Regions from separate parts of the Bacillus sp. EB106-07-01-XG149 genome, predicted to be linked through region 1. Evidence: riboswitches for the same ligand, from Rfam matches in the RefSeq annotation. Region 1 holds a riboswitch; the other holds the start of a gene.

Region 1 (7,955 bases):
TCCATCTTTAAAAAGTAATTGGTTACATATTCACGTGACGACTGCAGCAGCAGGACAAGCAATTTTAGCAATTAGTTTTATTACGGGCGTTATGTATTTATTGAAAAATGTAGATCAATCAACGAGAAGTAAACGTACATTTTGGTTAGAAACGGTAGTGTTCACACTTGTTTGTACAGTTGGTTTTATTGGAGTGACAACGGTATTTTCTAGTATGAAATATGAAGCGAAGTTTCAATGGATTGATAAAAATGAACAACAACTGGAAATGAAGTACAATCTTCCGGCTTTAGTAGGACCGCACGAAGGAAAGTTATTGACAGAAAATAAATTAGAACCGACAGTTGAAGTTCCAGCGATTGTAAATGCGAAAAAATTAAATACTGTTATTTGGTCAGTGTTAGTTGGGACATTACTTTATATTGTATTAAGACTTGTTTTACGCAAACGAGTATCGGCAGCACTTCAGCCGTTAGTAAAGAATACAAATAGTGATTTACTGGATGAAATCGGATATCGCTCTATTGCAATTGGATTCCCAGTTTTCACATTAGGTGCATTAATTTTCGCCATGATTTGGGCTCAAATCGCGTGGACACGTTTTTGGGGTTGGGATCCAAAAGAGGTTTGGGCGCTTATTACTTGGCTCTTTTATGCGGCGGTATTACATTTACGCTTATCAAAAGGGTGGCACGGAGAGAAGTCAGCGTGGTTAGCGGTAATTGGTTTTGCAATCATTATGTTTAACTTTATTGTAGTAAACTTAATTATCGCGGGTTTACATTCATACGCATAGAGAAATAAAATAGGAGAGTGAATGTCACTTTCCTATTTTATTTTTGTCAATTTTTCTTCTTTTTTGAGAAAAACATGACAAAGTAGCGGTTGGTTTTGTAAAATGATGTCGAGGACATTATATACTGTTCAAAAAAAATACATAGTTTTGGAAAAAAATTGAACAAACTTTATTATTCTTGTGAAGCATAATATGGGAAGTGAAACATTTAGAAGATTGCTTAAATAAACGAGAATAGCGTAACATACTAGTGTAGAAGGGTAGGTGTAAACCGTTGTGGTAAAAGTATGCAACGGGTAGAAATGGAAAATGAATCAAGAATTTTAATTGTAGACGATGAGGATCGTATTCGTCGTTTGTTGAAAATGTATTTAGAAAGAGAACAATACACAATTGAAGAAGCGGACAATGGTGATACAGCTTTAGAAATGGCGTTACAAAATGATTACGATTTAATCCTATTAGATCTTATGATGCCAGGTAAAGATGGTATTGAAGTGTGTAAAGGGGTTCGTGAGAAGAAAGCGACGCCAATTATTATGTTGACAGCGAAGGGTGAAGAAGTAAACCGAGTACAAGGGTTTGAGGTAGGAACTGATGATTATATTGTGAAACCATTTAGCCCACGTGAAGTAGTGCTTCGTGTGAAAGCGGTCTTACGCCGTTCTGTACCAACAACGTTCTTTACACAAGATACAACGACAAAAGATGTTACTGTGTTCCCTCATTTAACAATTGATAATGATGCACACCGTGTTACAGCAGATGGTAATGAAGTAAACTTAACACCGAAAGAGTACGAATTACTATTATTCTTAGCGAAAGCGCCTGATAAGGTATTTGATCGTGAGCAATTGTTAAAAGAAGTATGGCAATATGAATTCTTCGGAGATTTACGTACAGTTGATACGCATGTAAAGCGTTTACGTGAGAAGTTAAGCAAAAAATCACCAGATGCTGCGAAGATGATTGTTACCGTTTGGGGCGTAGGTTACAAGTTTGAGGTTGTGAACGACTGATGCTTTGGAGAAGTGTAGTAGGGAAGTTATGGATGACCATATTACTTCTCGTTTCGTTTGTGCTTGGATTTGTTGCGATTTTACTTTCACAGTTTTTTAGAACATATTATGTTGATATGAGTGAAGCTAGGCTTCAAAAAGTTGCAACAAGTGTTTCAGAGTTAATTGAAGAAGGTGCCGATGTAAAAACGATTGAGAATATCGCGTACAAATTCTCTGATCCACTTTCAAGGATCATTATTGTAGAAGATGGTAAAGAAATATCTTCTTCGCCGAAACAAGAAGGGTTAGTCACTCTTACAATGGATGATTTGAAAGAAGATAAAGAATTAGCGGCTGTTTTTACAGACAAAAAAGAAATTAAGAATAACATTAGAAAAGCCTCTAATAGTAGAAAGAATAAAAACACTGAAAATGATATTATGATTGTCGGAAAACCAGTGCATTCAAAAAATCAAAGTGCAGTGTTCGTATACGAATCTTTACAAGTACCGATACAAGGTATGGAGAGAACGACTGATTTTATATTCTTATCAGCAGGGATTGCGATTATATTAACAACGTTCTTTGCATTCTTCTTATCTACTCGAATTACAGCACCACTCCGTAAAATGCGTGAGGTTGCTTTTGAGGTGGCGCGTGGGAAGTTTGATGCGAAAGCTCCTATGGTATCTCAGGACGAGATTGGTGAGCTTGCAACGGCCTTAAATCAAATGGGGAAACAGTTGAAGTTTAATATGAATGCCCTGCAACAAGAAAAAGAACAGTTAGCAAGTATTTTAAGTAGTATGGCAGATGGGGTTATTACGTTAAATCAAGAAGGTGAAGTCGTTGTAATTAATCCGCCGGCTGAACATTTCTTACAAGTTTGGCAAGAGGAAAAAGAAGTAGAGCTAAGTAAAAAACTACCTTCTGAACTTGTTGAACTATTCCATCTCGTTGTAGAAAGTGAACAACAACAAGTGGTTGAAATTAATTTACAAAAAGGGAACTATGTAGTTCTTATGACGCCGCTTTACAACCAAACGAAAATTCGTGGTGCTGTAGCTGTATTACGTGATATGACGGAAGAACGCCGTCTTGAAAAGATGCGTCAAGACTTTATCGCGAACGTATCACATGAACTTCGTACACCGATGGTAATGCTTCAAGGTTATAGTGAAGCGATTTTAGATGATATTGTGCAAACGAAAGAAGAAATTAATGAGTTTGTTCAAATCATTTATGATGAATCTGTTCGTTTAGGTAAACTTGTAAATGAACTGTTAGATTTAGCGCGTATGGAAAGTGGTAATGTAGAGTTACATATAGGTGAAGTTGATATTCATCCTTTCGTTGAAAAAATAGGTCGTAAATTCCAAGGGATTGCAAAGGATAAAGAAGTCGCATTAACGGTTGATTTCCAGAATCCAATTGAACAATACCCGTTTGATGCAGATCGCATGGAACAAGTATTGACGAATTTAATTGATAACGCAATTCGTCATACGAATGCAGGCGGACATGTAACGCTTGTAATTGATACGAAAAATAATGGTCTTACTTTTGAAGTACAAGATTCGGGCGCTGGTATTCCAGAAGAAGATATTCCATTTTTATTTGATCGTTTCTACAAAGCTGATAAAGCAAGAACACGTGGAAAAAAAGGTGGAACAGGGCTCGGGCTTGCGATTGCAAAAAATATTGTGCAAGGCCATGATGGTAAAATTGCTGTTTCAAGTGTTGTTGGAGAGGGAACTACATTCTCTGTATATTTACCGAATCGTATAATTTAGATATACGTTTTTAAAGTTGATAATGAATAAAGTTCTACTGTTTTTTATTTTTTTGTAAAATCAATTAAATAAATAACAGTAGAACTTTTTTTCTATCTTAGTCGAATGAAGAATAGCAAGAGGGGTGTCGTGAAGCGATGAAATTATACACGAAAACAGGAGATAAAGGGACAACAAGTGTAATAGGCGGCAGAGTGGATAAAGATAATATCCGAGTTGAAGCATATGGCACGATAGATGAGGCGAATTCTCATATTGGATATGCAATGACTAAGCTACAAGGCGGATCTTTTGGAGATATTTACAATGAACTTGAAAATATTCAACATGAACTATTTGATTGCGGGGGAGACTTGGCGATAGTAGAGGGGAAAATTCCTTATAAAGTAACGGTTGAAATGGTTGAAAGCTTAGAAAGAAGGATTGATTCGTATATAGAAGAAGCACCGCCGTTAGAGCGTTTTATTTTACCAGGTGGAAGCGAAGCGGCAGCTGCTATTCATATTGCACGTACAGTTGTAAGGCGAGCAGAACGATGTGTAGTGTCCTTGCAAAAAGAAGGGGAAATAAATGAAGTTGTTCTAAAGTATGTAAATAGATTATCTGATTATTTGTTTGCAGTGGCTAGAGTAATAAACGCTCGATTACAAGTAAAAGATGTGGAGTATAATCGCAGTGCAATCGTTTTTCGTGATAAAAACGAGAAGGAAGTGGAGTGATTCACTTTCTTTTTTTGTATACTTTTTTCTGTAATATACCAAAATAAGAGAAGGTATGGTGTTAATTAGAAAACGGAGGATGTATATGAAAGTGTTAAAATGTGGCGTCATGTTATTGACGGTATTGTTTTTATCTCAATTACATGTGTACGCAGAGGGAAATCAATGGACATGGCCTGTTGAAGGGCAGATAAGTGATTATTTTGGGACAAGGCATGGAAAACACTACGGTATAGATATAGCGGCACCGATTGGCACGCCTGTGGCAGCTATTCAAGAAGGTAAGGTAACAAAGGCTTATTATTCAAGTAGTTATGGAAACGTTGTATTTATTAAACATGGAGAATATGAGGCCGTGTATGCGCATTTAAATAAGAGATATGTAGTTCAAGGGGATTATATTTCAAAAGGAGAAATAATTGGAGAAGTAGGAAATACAGGAGAATCGAGAGGTGCACACTTACATTTAGAAGTTCATCAAGGAAGATGGACGATGGCGAAAAAGAATGCGATGAATCCATTGCTTGTTCTAAATGAACAGAGAAATGAAGTTGTTTCCTCATCCTTATATGTCGTCCAAAAAGGGGACACTTTAGTTAGTATTGCACGGAAATTTAGTATGTCAGTTAAGGAAGTTAAAGATAAAAATGGACTGCAGCAAGATTGGATTTATCCAAATCAACAATTATACGTAAAGTAAAAAAAGAGCTAGTTAAACTAGCTCTTTTTTTTTACCAAAAAATAAAGACACATATAAATCCAGAAATAGCTAAGTAGCTATATAAGTAAAATACTTTCGTTCTTGTTTTTTCGTTCGTTCGAAATAGTACAATAGTCGGTTCAATTAAACCGATTGTCAAACAAAGTAAACCAAGAAGCATACAACCGATTGAAATGGAGTACAGGGCGATTTGTGGTGCTTGAAATGGAATCATCCATTTTAATAAAAATGCAATAAGTGCAGTGTAGCAAATGCTGCCGATGTATTTATTCAACGGTGCATTAGAACGGAACCCTGGAAGTTTTTTTAAGAAAGAGCGGGAAACAACTTCAGTTTGTAAAGATGTGTGCTCTTCAATTATTTTTTGAGCTTCTTTTCCTTTTTGGAAAAGGGATAATATCCAGTTTCGCTCACCTTGAAAAATAAATTGAGAAGTTGTCAAATAATGATCCACCTTCACTTTATTCCAACTCTTCCATGGGTGACGCTCACACAGTTTTAATTTACTCTCTGTTTTTTTATCATACTGATAAATACTGATGCCATCTTCATCGAAAGCAGCATAGTATGTCTCGCTTGAGAATGTGCCTAAATCAATTGGACAGTAGAAAAGTAATTCTTTTTTTAAGTAAAAGTATTCTTTTCTTAAGTTTTTTTTCATTGCTTCTCGAATAGAGTGTCTCTTTTCTTTTTTCATGACATTTCCTCCATAATCCAGAAAATGTTCTTATCTTAACAATTCAACATCTTATCACTTTTCATTATATATGACTAGGGGATTCGTAGGGGAAATGCCGAATACTAAAAAATCTGGGGTGTATTGTAAAATATAGTGATTGGTTTTAATTATATAAAATTAATAACTTATTTTTAATAAGTTACACTTTTTTTGTTCACAATACGATTATGTTGTTGTATAATAAAGTGGAAAATAGAATATCGGTCTATCTTCGGGGCAGGGTGAAAATCCCGACCGGCGGTGATGAACTATATGTGATTTTGTTCTAAGCCCGCGAGCCGTTAAGGCAGGATTTGGTGTGATTCCAAAGCCGACAGTATAGTCTGGATGGGAGAAGATGGAGGTTCAAGCGTTCAAAAAAGATATGGATTTGAACGTCTGTTTGATGTGCCTTAAATTCTCCCTTTGTGTAAAACACAAAGGGTTTTTTCGTTCTATGAAAAAGTAGGCATAGCAGAACCTTTCCACTTTCCATGAGAAGATCGATGGAAAAGGAGAGAGAAAGATGAAACAAAAAAACAGTGTAGTGCAGATGGTGAGTGTAGCGATGCTAAGTAGTATTGCATATTTACTGATGATGTTGGATTTCCCGTTTCCAGGGCTTCCGCCATTTTTAAAAATTGATTTTAGTGATGTACCAGCTCTAATTGCAGCAATTATTTTCGGGCCAGTTGCAGGGATAATTGTAGAGGCGATAAAGAATATTTTACATTACGGAATTCAAGGGAGTTTAACGGGAGTGCCAGTTGGAGAAATTGCTAACTTTATTGCAGGATGTTTATTTATTGGACCGGCAGCTTTCTTATTTAGAAAGTATCGTACTGTTAAGAGTTTAACGACAGGATTAATGCTAGGGACAATTACAATGGCGCTCATTATGAGTGTATTAAATTACATCATTATATTCCCAGCTTACACTTGGTTTTTAAATTCACCAGCTATGTCTAGCGAGGCTATAAGAACAACGGTTGTAACGGCAATCTTACCATTTAATTTGATTAAAGGAATTGTTGTGACAATTGTATTTGTAGCGTTATTCTCACGCCTGAAAGTATGGGTGTTTGCAAAAATGAAAAATGCATAAAATATAAAATAAAACCATTAGTAGTATGGAACTACTAGTGGTTTTTTATTAAGTAGAATGAAAATAGAAAACAAAAAATATCCCTCATATTAATGAGGGATATTTTTTGAAGTTAATAAAAGACTATTCGAATTTTAAAGAGTCGCCATCAAATGATTCATCAGCAACTTTAATTGAGTCAGTTGGACAACCTTCGAATGCATCCATCATATCTTCAATTAATACATCTGGAATTTCAACGATACCTTGGTTATCGTCTAACGTTACAAATGCAATACCTTCATCATCATAATCATAAATGTCTGGTGCAGCAGCGCCGCAAGCACCACATGCGATACAAGTATCTTTATCAACGATTGTATATTTTGCCATCTTTTTTCCCTCCTGATAATATGTATGTGAAAAGCTCGCCATAAAAATTATAACCTTATTGTAAAACGGTTTTTAAAACTTTTCAACATAAAATTATAATGATAATCCTTATCAATTAGAGTGTCAACTAATTTTTGCATTATGTCATAAGATTTTCAAAATACGTAAATGTTATTTCGTTTGGTACAATATACTATATACAAGTACATAGTGCCGATATGATAAGTTTAATGAGTAACATAGAATGGTGCAATCATACTAAAAAGTAATTAAGCTAGATTGAAAGGTGGAAGCGGTAATGCAACTACAATATACTTTATTGTATTGTTTAAAACAATTGAATGGTGAAAGGACCGTTTCTTCTATTTATTATTTATTAAAAGGAAAACGATCTTCGCAAACGTTACAAGATGGAAATATGTTCCGAATTTCATTTTTGTTTGGAATATATAAATCGTTAAATAGAACAGATTATGATCGTGAAGTTGCAAAGTTGTTGCAAGCAGATTTGATTCGAGAAATACATGAAAATACATATTTGTTAACATCTAAAGGTAAAATGCAGTTACATACATGGGAGGAAGTGTATGCTTTTCCCACGCATTTACATGGTTTACACTATGGTGAATTAGGTGAAACATTTTGGAAACGATTATCATTAATTATTCAAACTATATCTAATTTACAACAGAATAATACGAAGTTTATTCCCATTCAACAAGATACAGAA
Region 2 (7,955 bases), on a different contig from region 1:
GAAACATGATCAATGCTCACTGTAAATGCAGTATGATGCGAATCTGTATTATGAGCTACCATTGGTTCTAATTGTAGACGCTCTGCGTACCCTTCCGTAATCGGTACACAAACGAGACCACGCCCATGTGTAATCATAAAGTTAATCGTTTCTGGCGTAATATACTCTGCTAAAGCGATAAAGTCGCCTTCATTTTCACGGTTTTCATCATCGCATACGATAACGACTTTTCCTTGTTTTAAATCTTCTAGAGCTTCTTCAATACGATGAAACATAATGCTTCCCCCTTATAGAAATCCGTTTTCTTGTAAAAAGCTTTCGCTCATTGAACCTGTTCGTTTTACAGGTTTAGAAATAAAGCGTTCGATATATTTACCGATCATGTCACACTCAATGTTTACTATGTCACCGGCATTCTTTTCTCCGATAACAGATTCACTTACTGTGTGCGGGATGAGTGAGATTGTGATGGAAGATTCGTCTATATCAAATATCGTTAAACTCGTTCCATCAACAGCAACGGATCCTTTATGCAAACAATAGCGCAGCAATTCATCAGCAATAGCTATTTTGTAATAGACGGCATTATAGTGTTGTTTTTTGTTTAATATCGTTCCGATGCCATCAATATGTCCTGAAACGAAATGTCCACCGAATCGTCCGTTTGCAGCCATCGCCCGCTCTAAATTTACTTTAGAGCGTGGTTTAAGCATGCGAAGTGATGTTGATTGCATCGTTTCAGGCATTGCGTCCACTGTGAATGAAGTTGTTGTGAAACTCGTTACAGTTAAGCAAATACCGTTAACCGCGATACTATCACCTAAGTGAACATCTGATAAAATTTTATTCGCATGGATCGTTAACTTCATCGCTTCTCCGCTTTGTTGCATGTTTGCAATCGTTCCTAATTCTTCTATAATTCCTGTAAACATTCCGTCACCTCACTTCGGGCATTCGCAACAATTTTTATATCATCACCAACTTGTTTCATCTCTTGAATTTCCAAGGAAAGTGCATCTTGCAATGCTGCGAAACCATTTCCACCAAATAAAGTAGGGGCATCTTTCCCGCCAATTAATTTGGGGCTTATATAAGTTACAATTTCATTGAGATGCTTTGTTTGTAAGAAGCTTGCATGAACTGTTTGACCACCTTCAACGAATAGAGAAAGAATTTGCTTCTCTCCAAGAAAGAAAAGGAGGTCCTTGATTTCTATATGTTTTGTTTTCATTTGGAATATAGCTATATTTTCAGATTCATAAGAAGCTATTTTCTCTTTATTTACATCCTTACCGACAAAAATCCATGTCGGTGCTAAACCATCTGTTATGACATGAGAAGATGGTGGTGTTCGTAAATGGGTATCTAAAATGACGCGTATAGGATGTTTACCCCCGTTAGGAATTCTTGTCGTTAAATGCGGATTATCAGCTATAACTGTATTTACTCCAACGAGAATCGCATCATGTGTATGGCGATATTGGTGAACATCAGCTCGTGCTTCTTCACCTGTAATCCACTTACTTTCACCAGTGACAGTTGCTGTTTTTCCATCTAAGCTCATCGCTGTTTTTATTGTTACAAATGGACGTTTCGTTCTCATGTAGTGAAAAAAGAAACGATTTAATAAGGTGGCTTCTGTTTCAATAACACCGGTAGTTACTTCGATGCCAGCTTCTTCTAATCTCCTTTTTCCAGTACCAGAAACGAGAGGATTGCAATCAAGAGTAGCAATTACAACCCGTTTGACTCCTTTTTTGATGAGCAATTCACAACAAGGTGGTGTTTTTCCAAAATGGCTACACGGTTCAAGTGTTACATAAACGGTAGCTCCTTTTGCTTTTTCACCAGCCATATGAAGAGCGTGAACTTCTGCGTGTTCTTCACCTGCACGTAAATGAGCGCCAATACCGACGATGTTTCCATCTTTTACAACAACAGCACCAACCATAGGATTTGGACTTGTTTGTCCGGATGTTCCTTCTGCTAACTGCAGGGCAATCCTCATATATTCTTGATCTGTCATTTTCTTCACCTCTCCTGAAAAAATCAAAAAACCCCAAGGATTTTATATCCTTGGGGTTTGGGAGACGTGATTTCTAGAAATATAGTTCGAATACGAAAGTATAGGAAAGAAACCTAACGATGATTGATATTTTGGCATAAGGAAAAAAACTAGCAAAATATCAAATTTTTCAAACGCTAGTCGTATCTTTTTATTCCAGTATAGAAACATAAGTATACAAAATAAAACATATATAAAGATTCAAAATGAAACTTTAAAAATATGCATACTGAAATAAAAGTGTATTCGCTATATAAAATTACTAGAAAACATATCCTTCTCCCATCCAGACTATACTGTCGGCCCTAGAGTTTCACTAGATCCACCGTTTTCGTGTTGAAAACGGGTCACGGACTTAGAAGTTTGCACTTCATCACCGCCGGTTGGGAATTTCACCCGACCCCGAAGGATGTTGTTTGCTCAAATTATAGCACAAAAAAGACAAAAGGCTAGTAAAAAATATTCGAATGTGAAGAATTGTGTGAAAATATATGTAAGTTGGAATGAGGACAAAAGTATGAGGAATGTTGTAAGGAAAAGGGGGGACGAGAGTTAATGAAAAGAAAAAACATGCACAAAAAAATGTGCATGTCACATGTGAAATTATTCTGCCTCTGGTGCTCTAACAACAGACTCGAATTTCCCTTTATGCGAAGCATCGCAATAAGGCATATTTTTTGATAAACCACAACGGCATAAAGAAAATGCCGGTTTTGCTGGGAATACATTCCCTTGTGAATCGACTAATTCCACGTCCCCTGTAACACGAAAAGAGCCATTATCATTTACTTTAATTTGTACTTTCGCCAACGCTATCCCTCCTTCCCAAACGCTTAATTTCATCATATAATTAAGAGAAGTACTTGACAATATAAAGTGAAACTTTAATTAGTGGGGAGGTATCCCCCACTAATTATTAGTTGAACCAATCGGGCTTTTAGGGGCAGTTAATCTCCCACCTAACTTCTTTGTTTTAGCTGAGTTTTGAGGTGGGAGTTTTACTGCCCGTTAATGCGGGGTAAAAAGAGCACTTTGTTTGAGAAAGAAGAGAGTGTTATAATAGTTTTCATAACTGACTAGAGTAAGGTGACGAGAGATGGATAAACAATTACATACATTACGAAACATTGCAAATGAGCGCACGTGGGCATCATTTTTGAATGATAATCATCCATATAGTTTGTTACATTGGTCCATTGCAGGTGTAGGGCAAGAGGCAAAGGATGTTTGGTTACTTCAAGATGAAGTAACATTTCAAACGACAGAATTTCCAACGTTAGACGATGCAATGCAATGGATTTCTGAAAACATGGAACAAGTTACAGACGTTTTAGCGCAATAAAAAAACAGGCTTATGCAAGCCTGTTTTTTGTTTCTTTTACATATGAGTTTAAAAATTGATCAACGGCTGCTTCATACTCTTCTTTATTTTCGTTATAAGAGCAAGCGTGTGCACCGCGTTCTGCAATATAAAGTTGTTTATTGTTTCCTTTTGCTTCATATAGTGCTTTCGTCATATCAGCTAAAATATAATCATCATCTTTACTATGAATAAAGAGGACGGGATTGTTAATATTTTTTATACAATCGATTGGTGAAACTTCGCGAATCGTATAACCGTCACGCACTTTTAAAAAAGCATTTGCTAAAGGCAATAAGGGCCATTTAGGTAAATGGAATTCAACCTTTAAACGGTGTTGTAATTGTCCGTAGAAATCAGAAAAAGGACAATCTGCAATATAGAAATCAGCACCATCTTCTACAAGTCCTGCGTATTGAAGAAGTGTTGCAGCTCCCATAGATTCACCATGAATACCGAGTGTTATATTTGTTCCAAAGCGACTTTTTAGCCAGTCAACTACAGATTTTAAATCATGTTTTTCATAGTATCCATAGCTTGTTGTTTTTCCGCCAGTTTTACCATGACGACGATGATCATAAATAACGACATTATACCCTCTGTTTAAAAATAACCTTGCATATTTTACAGAGTTCATTTTATTTACAGTTACGCCGTGACAAAAGATCATAAACTTATTGGAATGACCAGCAGGAATGTAATAGCCGTGAAGATCATATCCGAATTGCGAAGGAATATGAATTTCTTCTTTATGAAGAGCATCAAAATCCTCTATACGAAAATGTTTTTTCGTTTCTCTTTCGAGTACTTCTTCCTCTGTTTTTTTCTTTAAGTACATCACTTTATTTGTAAAGAAAATCCCAAGGGCAGTTATCGCACCTAGTATAGTAAACAATGCTGCAAAAAAACGTTTCATACTTTACCTCATCCTCCAAATACCGTTACATGTGATACACTTACATTGTATCACAATGATAGAAAAGGGGAGAAATAGGAAATGGTGTATATACAAAAAATTACGCCAGCGATGAAAGAAACAATCCGAATGTTCATGTGTGAGAACTGGGGGAGTTCATTGATGGTTTCACGTGGTAAGGGGCATCAGTTAGAAGAGTTGCCAGGATTTGTTGCGCTCTCGGATGACAGAATAATCGGAATTATAACGTATGAAGTGACCGGAAATATGTGTGAAATTGTATCGTTAGATAGCTTTGAAGAAAGAAAAGGAATAGGGACGAAACTTGTAGATTGTGTATTACAAGTTGCAGAAGAAAAACGGTGTGGGCGGGTTTGGCTCATAACAACAAATGATAATATGAATGCGTTACGTTTTTACCAAAAACGTAATTTTGTGATGACTAATTTATATGTGAATGCAGTGGAAGAGGCACGAAAAATAAAGAAAGAAATTCCGCGTATCGGATATGATAATATCCAAATTTTACATGAAATACAGTTGGAGTATCGTTTAATAAATTGATGTAACAATTTTCAGAAATATAAGTTAGTAACCTTGACGAATATTGTAATTTAGGTTACCGTAAAATTGTAATCTATTACCATATTAAGGGGTGACGATGTGGCAACTATACGTGATGTTGCAAAATTGGCAGGTGTTTCAGTCGCAACCGTTTCACGAGTTATTAATGAAAAAGGATACGTTCATGAGGACACAGTAAAACAAGTAAAGGAAGCAATTGAGGAATTACGTTATAGGCCAAATAGTGCAGCAAAGCCATTATTTAAAGAGAATTCAACGATAATTGCATTACTTGTAGATAATCTATATGAACCATCAAACATCACTTTGCTACATTGTATTGAGGAAATAGCATATAAAGAAGGATATCAAATCATTGTTTGTAATATAGAGAATAAAGATAGATACATACATATGTTGAAGGGAAATAACGTTGCAGGTGTTATTTTAACAAGATCCGTTTTTAAAAGTATAGGAGAAATTCCACTTCCGTTTGTTGTGATTGATGAAAAAAAATCCCATGCAAATTATTATGAAAGTGGACAAAGAACGGTTTCTTTATTAAAAGAAAAAGGCTGTCAATTTCTTGCTTATTTCGATGAGGGAGAAGATAGTGAAGAAATGGAAGAGCACATATCAGGATTTTTAGACGCTGTTTGGGATGAAGGGATCTCTTATCGAGAAGTATGTGTACAAGGGTATACGAATAAACAGTTTATTACATTCTTGCAAACTTACCCGTATATAGATGGAATTGTAACTTCAAGTGAAAAGGTTACTTTTGAGTTAATTCAAGCAGCGAAAAATTTAAATATCCGTATACCGGATAAGTTGAAAATTATCGGACCGAACGGGAGCATAGACAGTGAATGGATAGGCCCGTCACTCATGAAAATTGAAAGTTGCACCGAAAAAAATGGGAAAATAGCTTTACAACAATTAAAAGAAAAAATAAAAAAGTAAAAGGTGCGTATAAAACGCACCTTTTATAATGTAATTGCGGCAATAAAGCCGAATATAAGTAACGGTATATTATAATGCAGAAAAGTTGGTACACATGTATCCCATATATGATGGTGTTGACCATCAGCATTTAAACCGGATGTTGGCCCAAGTGTACTATCTGATGCTGGAGATCCCGCATCGCCTAGCGCTCCAGCTGTACCGATAATTGCAATTGTGGCCATTGGACTAAATCCAAGCTGCATGCAAAGAGGCACAAAAATTGTTGTTAAAATAGGGATGGTTGAAAAGGATGAACCAATTCCCATCGTAACGAGAAGTCCAATCACAAGCATAAGAAATGCAGCGAGTGGTTTGTTATTTCCAATTATATGTGCACTCGTTTGCACAAGAGATTCAACATGTCCTGTTTTTCGAAGAACAGCGCCAAATCCAGCGGCAGCGATCATAACAAAACCGATAAAGGACATCATGCGCATTCCGCTTGTTAATATCGCATCTGCTTCTTTAAGAGGTAGACTACCACTTACTGATAAGACGATAATCCCCGCTAAAGCACCGAAAATCATTGATTCTGTTGCTAATTGAACAGTTAATGTGGCTATGATAGATAACAATCCGAAAGTAATGCTACGTTTTGTATAGGGAACGATTTCATTTGCGGTAGTATGAACTTGTTCTGTTTCATACGTACGAGGTTTCCGGTACGTAATGAATACCGCTACACATAATCCAATAATCATACCGATTGCTGGAATAGTCATTGCTTTTGGAATAAGTGCGACATCAAATGTAAGACCACTTTGCGCAGCATTTGTTTGCAATACGTCATGAAAAATTTTTCCGAACCCTGCTGGAATCCACATATAAGGAGTAATCAATCCGAATGTAATAATACATGTAACAAGTCTGCGATCCACTTTCAGCTCATTTAATACTTTTAAAAGTGCTGGAATTAGGATGGGGATGAAAGCGATATGAACAGGAATCACATTTTGTGAGAAACAAGCCATCGTTAAAATGATGAATAAAATAAGTATTTTAGAATAAACTTGTTTTTTCGTGTCTTGTTCATTGCCAATCCATTTTAGTGCAGTTTGAATCATGGCATCTGGAAGTCCTGTTTTGGAAAGGGAAATAGCGAAACCGCCAAGCATTGCATAACTTAAAGCGATTGGAGCACTGTTTCCAAGGCCAGTTGTAAAAGTGTTAATAGTTTCTGAAATACCGAGTCCACCGATAATTCCGCCTGTTAAAGCTCCAACAATGATGGCGACAATGACCTGGACACGTAACAAACTAAGCAATAGCATAACTGCTACTGCGACGAGTACAGCATTCATAATAAATGTAATCTCCCTAAAATTTTATTGTGCTAAGGCAAGTAAATATGAAGCACTTTGCTATATTTATACATAGTTGCGACATATTATTATAAATTGTTTTCTATGAAATGTAAAAGAGCCTTTTGTTACTAATGCTGAAAAGCTAGCTCTTGTTTAATTGATTGTAAAGAATTGGCGAATAATTCTGGTTCTTCTAAATCAGGAGAATGTGCTGAATTTGGGAACCAAATCATTTTTTTTATGGGGGCTTCTATCACATCACAATATTCCTGAACGAGAGCATAAGGAGTTTGATAATCATAGCGACCAGAACAAAAATAAATCGGAATAGATAAGCTTGAAATAGAAGAAAAGAAATCGATTGTCAACATTTCTTCCCATAAAACGCCAGATTTTAAATTTCCTGCGAGAAACTTGAACCAATCTAATAGCGTATATTCAGGGGAAAAGAAGCCTTTTCGTATGAAAGAAAAGGAAGATCCGTTTTGGATTGCTCCGCCGAATGTGCCAAGCCACTTTCTTTGAATAATAAGGCGTCTCGTATCTAAAAATGGTGGTTTGCCTAATTTTAAAAGGGACGCTAATGCTTTTTTATGATCATGTTTTTTTGCAGAACGAATTAAATGCTGATATAGCAATTCTTCGTTTTGTTTCATATGTACAATCTGCCCAATACCGATGTAAGCCTCGATATACTGTGGATATTGATGTGCTATGTTAAGCCCAATAATGCTTCCCCAA

The links. Region 1 has a riboswitch for FMN ahead of AC3WTA_RS15035 (ECF transporter S component). Riboswitches for the same ligand answer to the same signal wherever they lie in the genome.
Region 2: another riboswitch for FMN. It lies ahead of ribD (bifunctional diaminohydroxyphosphoribosylaminopyrimidine deaminase/5-amino-6-(5-phosphoribosylamino)uracil reductase RibD); the one in region 1 lies ahead of AC3WTA_RS15035 (ECF transporter S component).

Annotation. Positions count from the first base shown of each region.
Region 1 is NZ_JBYTDP010000003.1:519,837-527,791, forward strand. It holds gene resC (cytochrome c biogenesis protein ResC) at 1-796, shown strand, start outside; gene resD (DNA-binding response regulator ResD) at 1,099-1,815, shown strand; gene resE (sensor histidine kinase ResE) at 1,815-3,590, shown strand; gene AC3WTA_RS15020 (cob(I)yrinic acid a,c-diamide adenosyltransferase) at 3,728-4,309, shown strand; gene AC3WTA_RS15025 (peptidoglycan DD-metalloendopeptidase family protein) at 4,395-5,009, shown strand; gene AC3WTA_RS15030 (hypothetical protein) at 5,041-5,727, opposite strand; FMN riboswitch at 5,973-6,112, shown strand; gene AC3WTA_RS15035 (ECF transporter S component) at 6,275-6,853, shown strand; gene AC3WTA_RS15040 (ferredoxin) at 6,977-7,225, opposite strand; gene AC3WTA_RS15045 (YpbB family protein) at 7,524-7,955, shown strand, end outside.
Region 2 is NZ_JBYTDP010000002.1:415,231-423,185, reverse strand. It holds gene ribBA (bifunctional 3,4-dihydroxy-2-butanone 4-phosphate synthase/GTP cyclohydrolase II) at 1-275, opposite strand, end outside; gene ribE (riboflavin synthase subunit alpha) at 288-932, opposite strand; gene ribD (bifunctional diaminohydroxyphosphoribosylaminopyrimidine deaminase/5-amino-6-(5-phosphoribosylamino)uracil reductase RibD) at 914-2,026, opposite strand; FMN riboswitch at 2,336-2,479, opposite strand; gene AC3WTA_RS08195 (CDGSH iron-sulfur domain-containing protein) at 2,669-2,875, opposite strand; gene AC3WTA_RS08190 (DUF2552 family protein) at 3,162-3,407, shown strand; gene AC3WTA_RS08185 (alpha/beta hydrolase) at 3,418-4,341, opposite strand; gene AC3WTA_RS08180 (GNAT family N-acetyltransferase) at 4,423-4,905, shown strand; gene AC3WTA_RS08175 (LacI family DNA-binding transcriptional regulator) at 5,005-5,868, shown strand; gene AC3WTA_RS08170 (Na+/H+ antiporter family protein) at 5,892-7,211, opposite strand; gene AC3WTA_RS08165 (alpha/beta fold hydrolase) at 7,343-7,955, opposite strand, start outside.